4 regions of the Neobacillus camarae genome follow, and region 3 is predicted to be linked to each of the others. Evidence: riboswitches for the same ligand, from Rfam matches in the RefSeq annotation. Region 3 holds a riboswitch; each other region holds the start of a gene.
What was found. Region 3 has a riboswitch for S-adenosylmethionine ahead of ACY8D0_RS16885 (hypothetical protein). Riboswitches for the same ligand answer to the same signal wherever they lie in the genome.

Region 1: linked by a shared signal. The riboswitch ahead of ACY8D0_RS01890 (homoserine dehydrogenase) and the one ahead of ACY8D0_RS16885 (hypothetical protein) in region 3 are both predicted to bind S-adenosylmethionine.
Region 2: linked by a shared signal. The riboswitch ahead of ACY8D0_RS10915 (LLM class flavin-dependent oxidoreductase) and the one ahead of ACY8D0_RS16885 (hypothetical protein) in region 3 are both predicted to bind S-adenosylmethionine.
Region 4: linked by a shared signal. The riboswitch ahead of ACY8D0_RS13895 (O-acetylhomoserine aminocarboxypropyltransferase/cysteine synthase family protein) and the one ahead of ACY8D0_RS16885 (hypothetical protein) in region 3 are both predicted to bind S-adenosylmethionine.

What each region holds. Positions count from the first base shown of each region.
Region 1 covers NZ_JBUCKX010000001.1:412,853-417,830, forward strand. Annotated here, with positions in the region: gene ACY8D0_RS01875 (carbon-nitrogen hydrolase family protein) at 215-1,075, shown strand; gene ACY8D0_RS01880 (GNAT family N-acetyltransferase) at 1,096-1,758, shown strand; gene ACY8D0_RS01885 (GNAT family N-acetyltransferase) at 1,782-2,453, shown strand; SAM riboswitch class I at 2,537-2,648, shown strand; gene ACY8D0_RS01890 (homoserine dehydrogenase) at 2,723-3,955, shown strand; gene ACY8D0_RS01895 (YfhD family protein) at 4,491-4,679, opposite strand; gene ACY8D0_RS01900 (YfhE family protein) at 4,772-4,903, opposite strand.
Region 2 covers NZ_JBUCKX010000002.1:665,272-670,249, reverse strand. Annotated here, with positions in the region: gene ACY8D0_RS10920 (ATP-grasp domain-containing protein) at 1-918, opposite strand, end outside; gene ACY8D0_RS10915 (LLM class flavin-dependent oxidoreductase) at 934-1,983, opposite strand; SAM riboswitch class I at 2,092-2,195, opposite strand; gene arfA (arabinosylfuranosidase ArfA) at 2,516-4,027, opposite strand; gene ACY8D0_RS10905 (glycoside hydrolase family 27 protein) at 4,090-4,978, opposite strand, start outside.
Region 3 covers NZ_JBUCKX010000003.1:342,912-347,889, forward strand. Annotated here, with positions in the region: gene ACY8D0_RS16850 (YecA family protein) at 1-351, opposite strand, end outside; gene ACY8D0_RS16855 (hypothetical protein) at 446-1,258, opposite strand; gene ACY8D0_RS16860 (Hsp20/alpha crystallin family protein) at 1,293-1,766, opposite strand; gene ACY8D0_RS16865 (hypothetical protein) at 1,946-2,179, shown strand; gene ACY8D0_RS16870 (hypothetical protein) at 2,213-2,473, shown strand; gene ACY8D0_RS16875 (hypothetical protein) at 2,482-2,718, shown strand; gene ACY8D0_RS16880 (hypothetical protein) at 2,746-2,979, shown strand; gene ACY8D0_RS16885 (hypothetical protein) at 3,018-3,341, opposite strand; SAM riboswitch class I at 3,421-3,526, opposite strand; gene ACY8D0_RS16890 (BC1872 family protein) at 3,675-3,998, opposite strand; gene ACY8D0_RS16895 (hemerythrin domain-containing protein) at 4,227-4,745, shown strand.
Region 4 covers NZ_JBUCKX010000002.1:1,319,226-1,324,203, reverse strand. Annotated here, with positions in the region: gene ACY8D0_RS13905 (methionine ABC transporter permease) at 1-601, opposite strand, end outside; gene ACY8D0_RS13900 (methionine ABC transporter ATP-binding protein) at 594-1,619, opposite strand; SAM riboswitch class I at 1,740-1,844, opposite strand; gene ACY8D0_RS13895 (O-acetylhomoserine aminocarboxypropyltransferase/cysteine synthase family protein) at 1,976-3,292, opposite strand; SAM riboswitch class I at 3,451-3,551, opposite strand; gene ACY8D0_RS13890 (SCP2 sterol-binding domain-containing protein) at 3,631-3,984, opposite strand; gene ACY8D0_RS13885 (nuclease-related domain-containing protein) at 4,177-4,659, shown strand.

The sequences.
Region 1 (4,978 bases), on a different contig from region 3:
TAAGCCCGCCGGATTGGCGGGCTGTTTTTTTCGTTTAGGAAGAGCGGACGGGAATCCTCTCCATTTCAATGGAGAGATGATAGTCCGCCCTCTTGATAAACCCACTAGGTTTTTATCTTTTTTCACCAAAAGCTGGATAAATTGTATTCCTTATGAAAATATTAGATAATTTGTTTAGTAACCATTTTTTCAAAAAATTGACTGGAGGAATAAGATGAAACTTAGAGTATCTGCCGTGCAGTACCATTTGCATACGATTCAATCCTTTGAGGAATTCGCTGGCCAATGCGAGCATTATATAAAAACTGCAGAAGAGTTTGGGGCTGAATTTGTACTGTTCCCTGAATTCTTTACCACGCAGCTTCTATCTATTGGAGACAGTCAGGGGCATAGCCTGAAAATTGCTGACCTGCCAAACTTCACTGAACAATATCTTGCGTTATTCTCCAACTTTGCCAAACAAACAAATATGCATATCATCGCCGGAACTCACGTACTTCGTAAGAATGGCAAGCTGTATAATACCGCCCATTTATTTTACCCCGATGGAAGAGTTGGCGAGCAGGCTAAGCTGCATATTACCCCTACTGAGGTGCATGAATGGGACATGGCCCCTGGGGATTCTTTTCAGATTTTTGAAACTGACAAAGGGAAAATCGCCCTGTTGACTTGCTATGACATCGAATTTCCGGAAATCGTCCGGATGGCGAAAGCAAAGGGAGCCGACGTGATTTTCTGTCCATCCTGTACCGACGATCGCCACGGTTTCCATAGGGTCCGCTATACAAGCCATGCCCGGGCGATTGAGAATCAAGTATATGTCGTTTTAACCGGAACGGTCGGTTCGTTGCCGACAGTTGATTTTATGCGGGCTAATTTTGGCCAGGCTGCCATTATTACACCGAACGATATCCCATTTCCGCCGCGCGGTATCTTGGTCGAAGGGGAAATTAACAATGATATGGTCGTAACAGCAGATCTGGATTTAGAACTGTTATACGAAGTCCGTGAGCGCGGCTCGGTTACCACTTGGCGGGACCGTAGAACCGACTTATATGTCGATTGGGAAAAATAACGGACCGGAGGAGAATCGGAATGTACCGAAGCCAGTTTTACGTGTTTGAACACGACCAGCCTAAGGCTGCCATCATTCGTAACTACACCAATGAAGACTTTGAACAGCTGATTGAAATCCAATCAGAATGCTTTCCTCCGCCATTTCCAGCCGAATTGTGGTGGAATAAGGAGCAATTGACTAATCATGTGACGCTTTTTCCTGAAGGAGCACTCTGTATCGAAATTGAAGGGGAATTAGCTGGGTCCTTAACAGGTCTCTGTGTTGATTTTAATCCGAACCATATGGAACATACTTGGGCCGAAATCACGGATAACGGTTATATAAGAAACCATCATCCCAACGGCAATACCCTGTATATTGTTGATATAAGTGTCAGGCCAAAATACCGGAAACTAGGGCTTGGCAAGCTGATGATGGAAGCGATGTACCACGTCATCATAGAAAAGGGGTATGAGCGTTTGCTTGGGGGCGGCCGGATGCCCGGCTATCATAAACATAAAAATCAAATGACACCGCAGGACTACCTCGAAGCAGTTGTGAAAGGGCAATTAAAGGATCCGGTCATTACGTTTCTTTTGCGATGCGGCCGCGTCCCATTAGGGATTGTGAACAACTATCTGGATGATGAAGAATCGTGCAATAATGCCGTGCTTATGCAATGGGAAAATCCATTTAAATAATATATAAGGGAGGGCGCCAGCTCATGGAATATAAGAGGATAACCACTATTGAAGATCCCAATTTTAGAAAGCTGCATGATTTAATGGGCAAAATTTTTCCATCGGAGGAAGTGCTGAAGTACGATTTATGGAAAGAGCCGTTAGAAGATCCAGGAATCCGGGTGTTTGTGGCCATCCACGATGACCAAGTGGTCGGGGCTACCGAATACCGCTATTATCCTGATTGGAACATTGCGATGACCGACTTTACTATTATTAGTAAGCAAGGCTTGAGTCTTGGACGGTTCCTCGCCGAAAACCGTATGAGAGACTTACAGGAACTTGCCCATGCCAATGGAAATGAGTTATTTGGTATGTTTGCCGAAATCTACGATCCATATCGCGCGTCCAATCATGAATTTGGCGGCGTTAGAGTAATGGATCCCTATGTACGCCGCGAAGTACTGTCACATTTGGGATATAAAAGGCTGGATTTGGAATATGTCCATCCATCCTGGGAAAATAATGGTGAAGCGGTATCGGGATTGGATTTGTGTTTCATGCCAATTTTAGATCAAACCGAAGCACTGCCTGCATCTCTGGTGAAAGATTTCCTCACCGTTTATTACTCTGTGCTGCCAAATAAGCCGCAGGAATGGCTGGATATGGTTGAAAAAGCAGCAGAAAAGGAAACAATTGATTTACTGCCGCTATAGGATAGAATATTGACTTGGAGGGAAAATTCAGTTAATATTACTTCTATATATTTCGAATTTTATTAAATTGCAAATAAATTTATCTCTTATCCAGAGTGGCGGAGGGACATGGCCCGATGAAGCCCGGCAACCTTCAAGGTGTATCTTGAAAAGGTGCTAATTCCTGCAGATTGTAGTCAATCTGGCAGATAAGAGGAGGAACTCACCCTCTTCTTATCAAGAGGGTTTTTCTTTTTATAATAAGAAATTTTATGAAGGGTGGTCTAAAAATGACTGGAATCAAAGTGGCAATTCTCGGTTTTGGCACGGTTGGAGAAGGCGTCTATCGGACAATTCAATCACATGAAGCTGAATTGACCGATGTGTTGGGAAAGAAAGTGGAAGTTGCCGCCATTTTAATAAAAAATACGGCAAAGGCCAGAACAATAGGAGACGGAGTCCTAGTCACCACTGATTTTGAAGAAATCATTCGCCTGCCAAAGCTGGATGTGGTCATCGAGGCAATTGTCGGCCAGGAACCATCCTATACATATTTAAAACGTGCCATCCAAAGAGGCTGTCACATTATTACGGCAAATAAAGAAATGTTTGCCCATTATGGTAAAGAATTAATTAAACTGGCCGGCAGTCATCATGTTCAAGTTGGTTTTGAAGCAACTGTAGCGGGAGGAATTCCAGTCATCCAAACGTTAAGGCAGCTTCTCAAAATTAACCGAGTTTCCGAAATACACGGGATTCTAAATGGAACTTCTAATTTTATTTTGACTGAAATGCGTGAAAAAAAGCAGTCATTTGCCCAAAGCCTTCTTTTGGCTCAAGAAAAGGGTTATGCAGAGGCGGACCCCACAAATGATGTCGAAGGATTTGATGCTTTTTATAAAACCATGATCCTCAGCCGGATTGCCTTCGGTTCCGAACCTATTTGGCAGGATGTGGAGCGTGAGGGGATAACCCATATAAATAGCGAACTTATAGAGGTGGCAGATCAATTGGGGCTAAGATTTAAACACGTGGCCAGTATCACCAAACTTGGCGACAAGATTCAAGCCTCGGTTAAACCTGCCCTGGTCGGAAATGAGCATCCCTTCTACCATGTAGAAGGGGTAGAAAATGCAGTCAATGTCCACTCGGATATTGTCGGAAGGATTACTTTGCAGGGGCCGGGGGCAGGAATGTTCCCGACAGCCAGTGCGGTCATAGAGGATTTGGTATATGTGAATCAATATCATGCGGCTGCGCATTCTTTACGAAAGCAAGTGGAAACAGAGCAGCAAGAAAAGGGAGAACCAAGTAAGTATTGGTTTATTCATGGTGTTAGACCGGCAACGTCCCAGTTAAATATCGTTTGGAATGATTTGGAACTTACTGGTATCACTATTGTAAAAGCAACAAAATCTGAAGTGGCACAATGGGCCAGACAATACCCTGCAGTTCGCTATTACGCGATTTTAGGGGATGTCGAATGGGAAGCTATCAAACTGGAAACGACAGCTGTCATGTAGTGGATAAGAAAGGAGCAACCGCTTCTTTCTTTTTTATGTCCAGTGAACTGGAGTTCACATACTCTTCACATTTCCAATATAAATATGTTAAAAAACTGTGAAATTGGTTGTTTTAAAACGGATGGGGGAGTATAGTCTGAGTATAGAAACGATAGTGAAAACTTCACATCGTTCATGTAATTTGATTTTAACGAGTTCTAACAATTTATTTTGGATTAACCTCTCTTTGGAACTCGCTGAAATATATCCCCCCTTTTATATAGTTACTTTGAAAGAAGCAGGAATCCCCTGCTTCTCTTTTTTTAAGTTTCTTTTATATATGGCTGTTGATTTCCGCTCCAGGCGCTCAGGGAACCCGCGGGCGTGCCGGAGAGCCTCCTCGGCGCTGGAAGGAAGCCGCCTGCGGGGTCTCCCCAGCCCAGTACTCCCGCAGGAGTCTGAACTTATCCGCTCCCATAAACAGGGTAAAAAACAACAATATCGTTTCACAGAGCCTTTTGAAAAAATGGCGCAGACCAGGACGCCTGCGTTTTTCTTAGTCGTTTCTTCTATTGGCGGCACGCTGGTTGGCTGCGTCGGCCCGTGCTTGTGCTTCCATATCCTCTTGATCAGCCAACTCTCTTGAAAATTCCACATCATATCCATCATATTTCATATCTTTTGGCACCTGTGGCAAAGATGCCTTATTTTTATCGCGAGTTTTGTGTCCGTGTGAACGGCCCATTGTAAAAACCCCTTTCACTTGTCGGTTTGAAAGCCGTAAAGGCTCCCATTACTAGGATGAACAAATGAACAGGGGTTATTAATGGAATAATTTTATAGCTTCGTTTTTCGGTCGGTGAAACCGCCAGCACGGTCGGCCATTTTAAATTCACGCTGGTATAATACCTCTTGAGTGCTTGTTAATGAATACTTTCCACGGTTTTTATCCTTTTTTCGATCTCCCATTCCGATTCATTCCTTTCGCCATTTAGAGATAAATTGGTACAAAGTGCACCTGCTGACATTTTTTCCTAATTTGCT
Region 2 (4,978 bases), on a different contig from region 3:
CTTCTTTAAAAATGCAGCTACTTCAAGCATTCCGTATTTTCCAGCTTTTGCTTCTGCATCCGAATTATAGTTCGTGTTGGTATTGATATCGTACGTGAAAATTTCGCCATCTGCATTTCTGATAAATTCAATTCCAGCCACATGAATCTGATTTCCCGCTAAAACCTCTTTATATTTTTCTAGAATTTCGTCCTCAAAACCTTCAATGATTTGGAACTTAGGCTTCTCTTCGACTTTTTCTCCTACCGGGCAGAACAGGTCGCCAATTTGGCAGGCGTCCGCTGGGCAAAGTTCAAATCCTTCCGAAGTATCTACCTTAACAGCATAAACAAAGTTTCCGCCTACAAACTCACAACGAGTGATGTAACTTTCAGGAGATTGGATGTATTCTTGAATAAGCGTAATGCCATCGACAGGTTCTTCGAAAGTCGGACCTTCCACATACGCTTTTAAAGCATCGATACTTTGGAATAATTGAACACCTAAGCCTTTTCCGGCACGGTTATGCTTCGTAATGAACGGCTGTCCTGCAAAGCTTTCAGCCGCCTTAATAATGTTTTGTTTTCCAACCGCCGCAATCGTTTTTGGAGTCTTAACTCCATACTTGTTTAACTCTAAATATTGTAAAACCTTACTCACTTCCAGCTTTAGAGCGCTCGTTCCATTTAACACCGTACGGCCATGCGCTTCAAGCCAAGCCAATACCTGCCCAGTAAATTCCGCTGCAAAACGATGGTCGCGTGTATGAGAAGAAGCACTCATCCGGCTATAGAAGATCCCTTCTGGTGGTTCTGATGATAAATCTAACGTTCCTTCGTCTAAATGCCATTCTTCATAAGGAACACCCAGTTCCTCTAACCTTTTGGTTAAATGGACGGTCCACTCACTATTTTCATGTATCACATATACCTTGCTCATTTTTACAGCCCCTTCCTAGTTCTTTATTAAACTACGTTTTTGTTCCACTAATGGCATAACCTGCTTGGCAAAGCGTTCCATTTCCTCTAGTTGTGGTGAAAACTGTAATAACAATAAGTCTAAGCCAGTTTCCTCGTATTGTAAAATTCTTTCAGCTACTTGTTCTGGAGTTCCTACTAAATTCGGACGGAGGCCACGATTGGAAACTGAATAATCCTGCAATTGGATTTGTTGTTCTAAATGTGATTTGGTCGTGAAATCTTTAAAGCCAGCATATCCGCTAGAATCCTTCACCGTCGTAATTTTTTCAAGCTCTGCCAGAGCCTCTTCTTCAGTATCGCGGCAAATCACATAAGCGGCCATTCCGAAAGAACGAAATGGGTCATTGTCAGTTTGTTCACGGCGTGCCTTCATATCGGTGATTTTTCGATCAATCTCTTCAACGGTTCCACCGTGCATCACATAGGCATCACATTTTTCGGCAATGGTTTGCTTGCCTTTTTCACTTTCACCGCCTGCATAAAGAATCGGGTTAGGCCGTTGCACAGGTTTCGGTGCAAGCTTCGTGTTTTGTAAATCGTAAAATTGACCAGTGTAATTGAACGTTTCTTCTGTCCATAACCCTTTAAGAACATCGATAAACTCTTCGGTACGAGCATATCGCTCATCATGTTCCGTAAAAATGCCGCCATATTGGCGCGCTTCTTCAGCCCACCAAGCTGAAACCACGTTTAGCGTAAAACGGCCGTTGGAAATTTGATCAATATTGGCGGCCATTTTTGCGGCAACAGCGGGGTTATGAAAACCAGGGCGAATTGCCGTCATAATTTCAATTTTTTCCGTCACTGCTGCCAGCGCGGCCGCTGTGGACCAAGCTTCAAGAGAATCATGTTCCGGTCCTTTAATATCATTTAGATATAATTCAGCTATTAGAGTTGTCGAGTATCCCCATTTTTCAGCTGATTGAATGACGTTTTTCGCATATTCAAAGGTGGGCGGCATATTTTCGTCTTCCACATTTCGCAGCCAGCCTCCAAAAATCGGTAACCAAAAACCATATTTCATTTATATTCTCTCCTCTATTGTTCTAATACTCTAGTTTTCCTATCATTTAAGTTGGATTTTTATTTAAATAAAAAACTCTCCTCCTAAGAAGAGAGTTCTTTAACCCTCTTCTCATCTTTCAAGCGATGTGCTTGATGGAATTGGCACAGTATTCATAAGAACCTGCTGCCGAGGCTTCAAAGGGCCAGTCCCTCCACCTCTCTGGATAAGAAGAAAAATGTACATTCAACTTGTTAATTATTATAATGCGATAATAGTTCAAATTCACCAAATTGTCAATCAAATATTTCTATACTCTAAGTATCTATGGTTTTCATGATTTTTTGCCACTTAACCCTATTGACCGTACCAAAGCAAAAAGGGTCATCAAGGGATTTAGGATGGGTCTCTAATGACCGTGCCGAAGGAAAATGGACCTTTAGGGGAAATAGGGAGGTCCATGATAATTAATTAGAAAAGAAGCTAACAGCTCAAATACTAAGCTATTAGCTTTCTTTTCTAAGGCCCTTTTTTCGAACTGCCCCCTGTCATTCTATTTCCTTTTTGCCAAGCGAATGACATTCCAGGACAACTTAGGAAGCACAGCCGAAACCTTGCCATCTTCCAACTTGGCATTCCCATTGGAATGTGGCGCGACAGGTGTTCCTTTGGCTGAGTTGGTTAACTTTATGTCGGCATTTTCAAGAACGATATGTTCCATGACTTCATATCCCTCAAAATTGCGGATATCCACATCTAACTCTAAACCTTCTTGCAAGTGGCGGTTCACAGCAAAGATGGTCAGCTGTTCCTGTTCCTCATTATAAACAGCAGTGGACTCCAGGTACGGAACATCGGTGAAATCTTTGCTGTCATATTTCGGGCTGGAGATAATCGGATTCAAGGCAACACCCCTGCCATAAACAGAAGCATGCATGTAGGGATAAAAAATCGTCTGCTTCCATGCGACTCCGTTATTTTCTGTCATAATCGGGGCAATGACGTTCACTAATTGGGCGAGGCAGGCAATCTTCACCCGGTCCGCATGCTTCAACAGGGTAATCAGCATGCAGCCCACCAATAAGGCGTCTTCAAAAGTATAAATATCTTCAAGCTGTGGAGGGGCGATGCTCCAAGGTTCAATCTTCTTGTCCGACTCATGGCTGTGATACCAAACATTCCATTCATCAAATGCGAGATTAATATTCTTTTTGCCGCGCTTCTTCGCTTTGATATAGTCAGCAATCGCAATCACGGAACGAATAAAATCATCCATTTCAAGGGAACGGGCCAGATAGTTGGCGATATCATTTTCACGATTCCCGTAATACTGGTGAAGCGATATGTACTCTACATGATTGTACGTATGGTCCAGCACAGTGGCTTCCCAATCTGCAAATGTATTCATCGTCCGGCTTGAGCTTCCGCAGGCAACCAGCTCAATCGTCGGGTCGACCCACTTCATGACTTTTGCGGCTTCTTGGGCAATCCGTCCATACTCGACCGCATTCTTGTGGCCAATCTGCCATGGCCCATCCATTTCATTGCCCAGACACCAAGTCTTGATCCCATGAGGCTCTTTTACCCCGTGTGAAATACGCAGATCACTATAATACGAGCCTCCCGGATGATTACAGTACTCAACAAGATTTCTGGCCGCATCAATGCCGCGGGTTCCAAGGTTTACCGCCATATTCACATCCGCATTAACCAGCTTGGCCCATTTCATAAACTCATTCGTGCCAATTTCATTGGTTTCAATCGTGCGCCAGGCCAGTTCCAAACGGCGCGGGCGGTTTTCCACCGGGCCGACTCCGTCTTCCCAGTTGTAACCGGATACAAAGTTGCCGCCAGGGTAACGGATCAACGGCACCTGAAGTTCCTTGACCATTTCCATGACATCCTGCCGGAAGCCATTTTCATCAGCCTGGGGATGCCCCGGCTCATAAATGCCGCCATATACGGCACGGCCTAGATGTTCAATGAAGGAACCATAAATACGGTTATCAATCTCCGAGATTTTGAAATCTTTTTCTAAAATCATTTTTGCTTTCGTCGCAGACATGTTGATTCTTCCTCTCCTATTCTGATAGATAAGCCTAGTAACTTAGTAAAAAAAATATCCTGTTAATCATACAGTTTCAATAGCACAGCGCCGTGTGGCGGCAACGTTTGCTCCACCACATCTTCTACCTCGCCCATTTCCTCTTGTTTCCACAAATCTCTCACTTTTTTTCCGGAGAAAAGTTGGAGCTGCTCTAGTGGAACATGGAGTGTGGCCGTTTCCTCACCTACATTAAATAATGCTAAAAAGGTATGATCCTCTTGGCTCTTCGCTGTCCATGCCACATGATCACCCTTGCGAAAGACAAGCCGATTATCATGACTATGTTGGTTTACTTCTAACACCTCTTTATGGGTTAACAAAGATAATGTCCATTCATCATTGTCACGGAGTTCACCGCCAAACATGAGCGGAGAACGGAAAATCGACCATAAAGTCATCATGGTGATTTGTTCCTCTTTCGTAAATTGTGTCCACTGTTGTGTTCTGCCGCCCTCGACTGAACGGATTCGAATATGCCCAAGTGGCAGCATATCACAGTCAGGCCAGTGGCCAGGCCCCACATATTCACTCCATTTTTCACAGTGCTCGAACATCTTGTATAACAGGCTCCACTCATCCCAAAAGTCGTCCGTCATCCGCCACATATTGGCGTTAGTCATGAATTCGTCTGCATACTCGAGCGGTGCTGGACCAGGTGACAGGCTGAGGACTATTTCTCTTCCGCACTTTTCAATGGCTTGGCGGATCAATTTCAACTCATCCTTATGGAAGTGATAAAGCTTGGACGCGGCAAGGTCATCTACTTTTACAAAATCCACTCCCCATTGGGCATACAGCTGGAACAAGGAATCATAATATTCTTGGGCCCCTTCTTTCGATGCATTCACCCCGTACATGTCTGTATTCCAAGGGCAGATGGAATTGGAATGGGCCATATCTCTCGCTCTA
Region 3 (4,978 bases):
ATAAAAAGCCCATGTATCCTTAGTAAAGTAGCGGTTCAGCTGCTCCTTATATTTAAGCGCCAGTTCCACCTCAACAGATCTTAACAAATCGATGGCCAAATGGGTGAGGTTCTTGTCCATATTTGGGATATTTTCAAGCAGCACGTTTAGTGCCTCTTCAGTTATTTTCTGGTGGTCCACATAAACCAAAACCGATTCCAGCTTTTCTTTATTTTGAAAAGCCTCCTTGAGCAAAGCAACGGTCCACGCTTCTGGTACGTTTGGATAATCATGGAGGGCATAAAGGACCGTTTGTTGGATTAAAATGTCGTTGCTCGTAAGGTGTGGCTTTATTTTTTCTAAAAATGTCATAAGATAATTTCCCTTCTTTAAGCGCTCATTCAATTGTAAGTTTATCACATCCTAAAAACAGAAAAAAAGGACTTCACGAATGACCAGCCCTTGATTAGGATTCCTCATGGGAAGATTCCTCCACTATTTGGATGTTTGTAAATTCCAAATCCGTTTCTTCAGTAAAACTTCCTTGCTGTTCCGTTTCTGATACTGGCCCGCTGGATTGCTTTTGGTACATCTGTTCTTTCATTGCCTTCATTTGCGCGACATCTTCCTGAATTTGTTCGGATACTTCTTTAGGCACCACATCTTTGCCGTAGGTCGCCCCAATATTTAGAGCACCGCTCAATTCCTTGATTCCCAGCTGGGCAAAATTGTTGTTTTGTTCATACCGATCCAGAAATAACTTATCGATATAGAGGGTCTTAAAGAGCGGCTCCGGCTTCGATTCGATGTCTTCCGTGCCACTGGGCTGTTTCGTCCCTTCCTCCAGTTTTTCGGACAGGCCGGCAATTTGTTTTAGGATGACGGCTTGTACCTCATTTAGCAATAAAAAGTTAGTCTCTAAAGCGGCAATTTTTGCACGGATGGCAGATTGTTCGGCCTCATCACGATGCTCCTCACGATTGGACGGATTTTCGTTCCGGGAAAGTGGAATGACCTTGATTTGCCGGACAACCTGTTCCAGGTGATTCACTTTCCGAAGCAAATGTTCATACTCCTTATTCCCAGTCAGCGTTTCATGGCCGGTTGGAGCCTGCCGCTTCTCCTCCTCTTGCCGGCTCAGCTTAAGCAACAAGGGCCGGGCCTGTTTTTCAAATTGGAGCAACTGCTTGACTTGGACCTCCAGTGTGTTCATTCTTGAATTTTCCCGTTGCTCCGGATTGGTTTCATTGGTTTGCTTAAAAAATTTTTTCATATCCATTCCCGATCTCCGTCCCTCATTATTTTATGGGACCTTACTCAATATTTACATATTCCTCGTTTTTAAATTCCCGTTTATAGGAAATGAAAAGCAGGCCATTTTGGAATTTTGCCTGCATTTGGTTCGAATAGACCGGCTCCGGCAACTCAATGGCGCGCTGAAAATCACCCAAATGTCTTTCCTGAAGGATTGGCGTACCTGCATTCATCTGGCGGCTGGAACCTCTTAAATAAAGCTTGGTTCCTGACAATGACAATTGCAAATTCTCTTTGCGATAACCTGCCAAATCACAAACAATAAGGACCTCGTCTTCCGTCAAGTAGATATCGGTTGGAGGAAAGCTTCCGTCCTGGCCGGCTTGGCGTTGGGAACCCTGTGACGGTGTGGCATCTGAAGCTTCTTTTATAAAATCGTTCACAGAGGCCTGCTCAAAGATACTGTTCCAGAAGTCACCTGTCTGGTACTTTTTTGCCAATTCCAGCCATTCCATAAGGTGCTTCATGTCCATGATGGATTCCCCCCTCTGCAACCAGACAAAGCTCGTACTCATAAAGTCTATTATTACATCATATTTGTTCTTCTAGAAAAAAATTCATGTGTTTCCGGTCGGACTTCCTCTCGGTTTCTTAACATAAATCATTTGCCAGCCGCATAGTCTGTAAAAACAGGCTCGGAAGGATTGGATGGATGATGATTTTTTTGCCTTCAAATATCACTATTAAAGGACTGAAGCTGAATAATATCGACCACTTAAGTTCAATGTCTTTTTCTTCAACCATTAAAATCAACCGGAGTGTTTCTGCTAAGAAAAACCAAGGATTTGGCCAGCAGCTCGCCGACAAAACCTTAAGGGCTTTCTCCATCCACTCCACGGTGGACAACGATGCCCAGGATGTTTATTCTGTTAAAAAAAATTTGTAAGTTGATTGGCGCCAGAGATGAAGGAGGAATTACATGACCGGACCCGTTCCCTACATTAACATCAATATCAACATTATCAAGGTCAACTCATTTGAGAACGCTTCGGCCATTAATGTGGGCCAAAACCTGTTGGCGGAGTGGCATAATTCAGACAAGAAGAACCAAGGATTTGGCCAGAATATGGGCGATGGAAGCCATTTTCTCGGGACACGCAGCGGTGTCGATGACCGAGACCAAATCGATTCCGCTTCTTCTTTCGCTTCGTCTCCTATACCGATTATACCGATTCCTTGAGGGGTGACATGATGCTGTTTGCACCGGTATCGCTTACGATTTTGGGGTTTAAAGTGAATGCGATAGACCATGGAGCCGTGGTGAATTTAGGCCCCAGCCAGCACATTGATTTGTTTGTATCCTATAAAAGGAACCAAGGGATTGGGGAGCAAAACGGCGACTTGTCTCCGAACCTATTATCTCTTTCCGGCGTGTCGGATATGGATTTGATTGACAGCCCTACCGTAAAGAACAGCATAATATGATGCATCATAAAAGGGGTGAATCAGTTGATTTTTATTACACCAATGGCGATCAATCTGCTGGGATTTAAAATTAACACGATGGACAACGGTTCCGTGACAAACATGGGTCCGATGCAACTCGTGGACCAATTTATTTCGTACAAACGAAATCAGGCATTTGGGGAGCAAAATGGCGACCTGTCCCCGATTAATGTCCCAACTGCTTTCGTGTTTGATCCTGACGGGACAGACAGCAATACCATTAAAAATAGTGTTATATAGAAGGATGCAGGTCTGAATCAGGCCTGCATGCTTTGTTTTTATAACACATAGTCAATATAATTTCCATGGCCCCTTTCAATCGAGAGCCCTTGGTCCTCTAGTTCCTTCCAAATTCGATGGTCCAGTGCAAAGGCCCCCATTTGCTGCAAGGCAGCAATTTCCTCGTCAGGAAGCGGAATATAATAATCCTCGTCATCAGTACTGATAATTATTTCATATTTTTTTAGTTTTAGAACCATCACTTCAAACTTTTCATCCCATTCTTTCAGTTGACCCTCGACGCAATTGGCGACATGCAGCAGAAACCGTTCTGGATTATAATTTTTAGACATTAACCCCCGGGCAAATCCACTAATGTTCATGAGTTCCACTTCTCCTTTTTATTTTCAACAGTAAAATAAAACAAACCCTCCTACGATGGATGCAAAAGGGGTTTTGGCCGTTTTATCATCCAAAGCTGCAAGCTTTGCTGGTGGGAGCACCTTGCATTTTGTGCAGGTTGCTGTGGCATCATCGAACCAGTTCTCTCAGCCACTCTAGATAACTATTTAATTAGTATTATTTTACTATAAAAATTAGAGATTTAACAATAACTTTGACATAAGATTTCGTGACCGGCTGCTCTTTCCTGTTTTTAGAATAAAACAAAAAACGGCTGCCTTTTAAGCACGACAGCCAAGAATTAGATTTAAGTTTTAGCACATCTTCCGCCATACGTTGGCACCAAAGCCCAACGAATTCCGTTCGATGAGAGAATAGGCGGCATTGGTAATCGCTTGTTCCAATGTATTGCCGGTGGCACAAATATCATTGAAACACACCCTTGATGGCCCATTGATTTTATAGGAGTATCCCAACGCTTCCAATTTATCGACAATCATCATAGCGTGAGCCAGGTTATGCTCTGGCTGGAACTCGGAATCATGGATGAATGTCCCCGTTTCATAATCATACCAGCGATCCCATCTGTTTAATTTCCAACCCAATATTCGTCTTGCAATCGCATCAATTTTCACCATATCCTTCTCCCTTTCGTTTCATCCATTGTGTTATATAACAATTTAAATTATTTATATGAATTATATAACAGAAAAAAATTAATTTCCAGCCATTTTTTTGAAAAATTCAATAAAAAAATTTATGTTCGCTATTCCTTGTAAAATTGTTTTATTAGTGATTTAGGTCACAATAAATTAGCCACGTTTTTTATATAGTTATAGTAGTAATTTCGAAAGGGGATTTTTCCAATGCAAGGATGTCACAGCGGATTATTCTGTAACAGCCCGGTCACACTGTCAGAGGGCTTAAATAAATTAGTGAGCGAACATACTCCATTACGGAGCAGCCTAGAAGCATTATTTACGTTATGTAATCAAGTTGAACAAGAGCCACATGGAAATGCCTTTGCGGAACTCGTTCCCGCAGTACAACATTTTTTTACAGACCTTGAATTCCATTCCGAACGTGAGGAAGACATTTTGTTCCGGATGATGGAAGTATATTTCGGCAAAAACGGCGGCCCGATTGCCGTGATGGAGTACGAACACGAACAGGCGAGAGGGTATATTCAAGAGTTTCTAAAAAGTGCCGAAACCCCAGCAGCACTGACTGTTGAAGAACAGATTAATAATTCCAGTTTGATCAAAGGTGCCTACGAAACACTCTTAAGCCACTTCGCCAAAGAAGAACAAGTCCTATATCCAATGGCCGAGCGGATGCTAACCGACGAGGAAAAAGAAGCCCTAAACCAAAAAGTTTCGGAATAACGCTACCCTATTTAACAGCCCAATCTATTAAAAGATTGGGTTGTTTGTGTAATTTGTAACTTTAACACTAGTACGGATCGGGCGCCTTTTTAAAGTTTCCCGATCAGTACTGAAAAATTGCAATTGGAATTTATGCAAAATTCTCTATCCTTTGTAAGAAATTTCTATATAATAGATTTAGACAGGAGCACAACAGCGTAACTGTGGTGCTCTTTATAGATAAAAAAACAAAG
Region 4 (4,978 bases), on a different contig from region 3:
CGGTTGCCACAAAGGTGACGTCATTTTGGTTCCTCTGGAAGCCGAGATTATATGCCAGATTTCCCAGGCCGCCGGCGCCAATCGCTCCGGCCATTGCCGTGTATCCCACAATCGCGATGCCTGTAACCGTTATTCCAGAAATGAGTGCTGGCAATGATTCAGGCAGAAGCACCTTCCAGATAATCGTACCTGTTGTCGCTCCCATTGACCTTGCTGCCTCGATAACGCCTTTATCAATTTCCCTTAAGCCTATCTCCACCAACCTAGCGTAAAACGGTGCTGCCCCGATAATCAAAGCCGGAAGGGCCGCCGTTTCCCCAATCATGGATCCTACTAAAAGGGTAGTAAAAGGAATCAGTAAGACAATCAGGATAATAAACGGAATGGACCGGAAAATATTTACGATAGCACTTATGACGGTATTTATTGGTTTGTTTTCCCACTGGTTTCCTTTAGATGTCAGAAATAGCAGCATACCCAACAAAGTCCCGAGGATAAAGGTAGCCACAACCGAAATCGCAGTCATATATAAAGTTTGTTTGGTTGCTTCCCACATGACCAGCCAGTCGACATTCTCTAACAATTTGCCGCTGTTATCCATTGCTGACCACCTCCACTCCTACTTGCTGGGAACGGATATAGTCAATCGCTTTATTGACTTCCACTGAATCCCCATCAAGGTGAATGAACAACGTCCCGTAAGAACCGCTGCGGGTTTGTGAAATCTTCCCTTGGAGAATGTTGGCTGTTACATCATGGTGTCTAATTAAATTAGTAATCAACGGCTGTTCTGCGGATTCTCCGATAAAAGTCAGCTGTACCACTTGCCCCGATTGATAACGCTCCAGCAAATGTTCCGCTGTTTCCGTCGTATCTTCCGGCTCGGTCACCTGTTTCACAAAGCGCTTGGTAATCGGCTGTTGCGGATTTTTAAACACATCCAATACTGACCCAAGCTCCACGACTTTTCCGCTTTCCATCACGGCCACCCGGTGGCAAATCTTACGAATAACATGCATTTCGTGGGTGATCAGCACGATGGTCAGCCCAAGCCGCTTATTAATATCAACCAATAAATCCAAAATAGAGTCGGTTGTTTGCGGATCAAGCGCAGAAGTTGCTTCATCACAAAGCAGCACTTTAGGGTTGTTGGCCAGAGCCCTGGCAATTCCGACCCTTTGTTTTTGTCCGCCGCTCAACTGTGAAGGGTATGCATTTTCCCTTCCTTCAAGACCCACCAGCTTAATTAGCTCTGCAACCCGCTGCTTTCTTTGAGGTCCGCTTACGCCGGCAATTTCAAGCGGAAAAGCAATGTTATCACTAACCGTCCTTGACCAGAGTAAATTAAAGTGTTGGAAAATCATGCTGATTTCCTGGCGGGCTTTTCTGAGCTCGCTGCCCTTTATTTTAGATATTTCCCGACCTGCCACAGTTACGGTTCCGTCGGTTGGCAGTTCAAGTCCGTTCAGCATACGTATCAGGGTACTTTTCCCTGCACCACTGTATCCAATAATTCCGAAAATTTCCCCCTCTTGAATTTCCAGATCTACATGGTTGACCGCCGTTAAATCCTTCTGTTTGGAGGGGAAAATTTTACTGACGTTTTTGATGGATATCATTCAATCACCTACTTTTTTACCGATATCATAAATATAGGGTTTGACATTAGAAGATGCTTTATTAGAAAAATAAAATAGCCTTTCTGCGCAGGCAGAAAGGCATCAAAAAACTAGTCCTTTCTCCCATCTCTCAAAGCAAGCGCTTTGTGTGAATTGGCACCATTTCAATAAATTGACGGTTGCCGGGCTTCATCGGGCACATCCCTCCACCTCTCTAGATAAGAGCATATAGCAAATCCTATATTTATATAATTTAAATTTATTTCTGAAATTTAATACAAATGCAATGCTACCACTGAAAAAAGCAGATGTCAACGAAAAATTCCTATCTTTATTCCGATTTCCGACTGGTAAAATTAAGCATTTGCCTTCAAGGAAAATAGACCGGTTGCCGTTTCAATGGCTTGTTCTAAATCTTCAATCAGATCCGCCGCATTTTCAATTCCAACCGATAATCGGATTAAGTCCTCTGAAACTCCGGCCGCTTTTAGGCCTTCGGCATCCAATTGCTGATGAGTGGTGCTTGCCGGGTGGATGATTAAGCTCTTGGCATCGCCGACATTGGCCACATGCGCCCATAAGGAAAGAGAATTGATCAGCTTGGCTCCGGCTTCCTTTCCGCCCTTGATGCCAAAAACAACCATCGAGCCGGCCCCTTTAGGCAAGTACTTTTCCGATAATTCATGGTCTGGATGCGATGGATGTCCCGGGTAAGATACCCAATCAACAGCCGGGTGATTTAATAAATAATCGACGAGTTGTTTCGTGTTCGCCACATGTTCCTTCATCCTTACATGCAGGGTTTCCAGGCCAAGGGTGAATAAGAAGGCATTCTGCGGGCTTAATGCCGGTCCGAGGTCACGCAGCAGTTGAACACGGGCTTTGACGATATAGGCTGCCGCACCTAAAGCTTCAGCGTACACTAAGCCATGATAGCTGTCATCTGGAGTGGTGAAGCCTGGGAACCGTGGCGAATTCCAATCAAACTTACCGCCATCGACAATAATGCCGCCTGTGGTCGTGCCGTTCCCCAACAGCCATTTAGTAGCAGAGTGAACCACAATGTCGGCACCATGCTCTATAGGCCGGCACAGGTATGAAGTAGCGAACGTGTTATCGATAATCAGCGGTACCCCAGCCTCATGGGCAATTTCAGCCACTTTTTCGATATCCAACACGCGCAGGCTCGGATTTCCGATCGTTTCGGCAAAAATGGCTTTTGTTTTGTCCGTAATCGCTTCCCGAAAGTTTTCCGGATTTTCCCCGTCAACAAATTTTACCTTAATTCCGTATTTAGGCAGCGTCACGGCAAATAAATTATAGGTCCCGCCGTATAGATTGGCCGCTGAGACAATTTCATCTCCTGCTTCGGCGATGTTTAAAATGGCCAAAGTGATTGCCGCCATTCCGCTGGCGACAGCTAATGCACCCACTCCGCCCTCGAGTAAAGCAACTCGGTCTTCAAAAACGGTTGTCGTCGGATTATGAATCCGCGTGTATATGTAACCAGGTTCCGCCAAGCTGAACAGGTTTGCTGCGTGTTCTGTATTTTTGAATTGGTAGGCATTGTTTTGATAGATTGGAACGGCCCGCGCCCCCGTTACTGGATCCGGTGCTAAGCCCCCATGAACACTCAATGTTTCCAACCGATACTTCTTTTGATTTTCTCCCACGTTTCTCGCTCCTCTCTTTGGCTAAAAAGCTTTTTTTATAAAGAAAACTCGCCGACTGGCAAGCCCTTAGGCGAAGACAGAGGCGTATTCCCGATAGGAAAAGTTTAAATTTTCCTACCGGCAAAAAAACCCCCGCTTCAAAGAAGAGGGGTTGTCTCTTCTTATCTTTCAGAGCATGTGCTCTGCTGGAATTAGCACCGTGTATCTACCGGTTGCCGGGCATCGCTGGGCCAGGTCCCTCCGCCTCTCTTGATAAGAATGATGTATTAGAATGTCATAATCTCTTGAATGTTTAAAATTATCTTACATGATGTTCAATTCCGAGTCAATACCTATGATTAAATTATTTTGGCTAGTTGCGGGTCTGCTTTTACTAAATAAAAAAGTGATTCCAGCATTAAGGTTGCGCGCAACGGGGCTGTCACTTTTAATGCACCATTTTTTTGGAGAATTCGCAGTTTTTCTTTTCCTTCCAACATTAGTGTGATGGCTGACAGACTGCCGCAAATCGTAACTTTCTGTAGTCGGCTGTCTTTTTCAGCCGCAATGGAGATTTCCCCGTTTTTTATTTTTAGCATGATGGATTTCTGTTCACAGCTGATATCCAGCTGTATTTCCGCATTGTCAATCAACGGTAATATATCCGCCCTCCCTCTAACGGTTAGTAAAAAGGTGTTAATGGCATCTAACATATTCACCACTCCGATCTTGTCTCTTTAACATTACTATTCAGCAATGGACGGGGAATTCCTGTTAAAAAGACTCGACAATTATTGGAGGCGGCTCGCAGGAAATGTCGGATTCGGAAAACTTTCATATTTGTATCGGGAAATTATGAGGCTTTTCTGTAAAATGTATTTAGTATATGTTATAGGAGGCGAAGAATGGAGACATTTATGAAACCGAGGCCCTTTCCGAAAGAATTAAAAATTCTTAGGTCTCTGAATTCCCGAATGGTTTTACCGGAAAAAGAACGCAAACGTTATGTCAATTTACAGAAGGGGTATGAAGGGGAGGTGATGTTTGATGCTAGAGCCGAAGAGTTTACAAAAGATAGATATATCCTGAATGATTTGCTGCTGGAAACAAATAATACTTCATTTCAGATAGATTCTACTTTTATTACTCAACGGGCGATATCGTTTTATGAAGTTAAAAATTATGAAGGGGAATATTTATATGATCCCAAAACAGACAGATTCACCTCACAGTATGATCATGATATAACCAATCCCCTGCATCAATCCGGCCGTAGTGAGATTTTGCTCCGACAGCTCCTTCACAGTAAAGGCTACAAAGTGCCGATTCATTACTACATTATCTTCATTAACCCCGAGTTTTACTCTTTATCTTCCGAAGCCACATGAATCGATTATTCTTCTTACCCAGATAAACACTTTCTTCCGTAAGCTGACTGCCACTCCTTCTACGCTAACTTCTTATGATAAAAAACTGGCTGACCTGTTATTGTCCCTCCATAAAGATGATAATCCGTATTCTCGCTTGTGTCCCTATCATTTTACCCAATTGGAGAAGGGGCCTCTTTGTTTATCTTGTCTATCATTAGACGTGATTGTTTCAGATGGATATTGTGTGTGCATGAAATGTGGCTTCAAAGAAGAGATTGGCTCGGTTGTTTTACGAAGCGTTGAGAGATCAGGTTGCTGTTTCCTGATTTGAAGATTA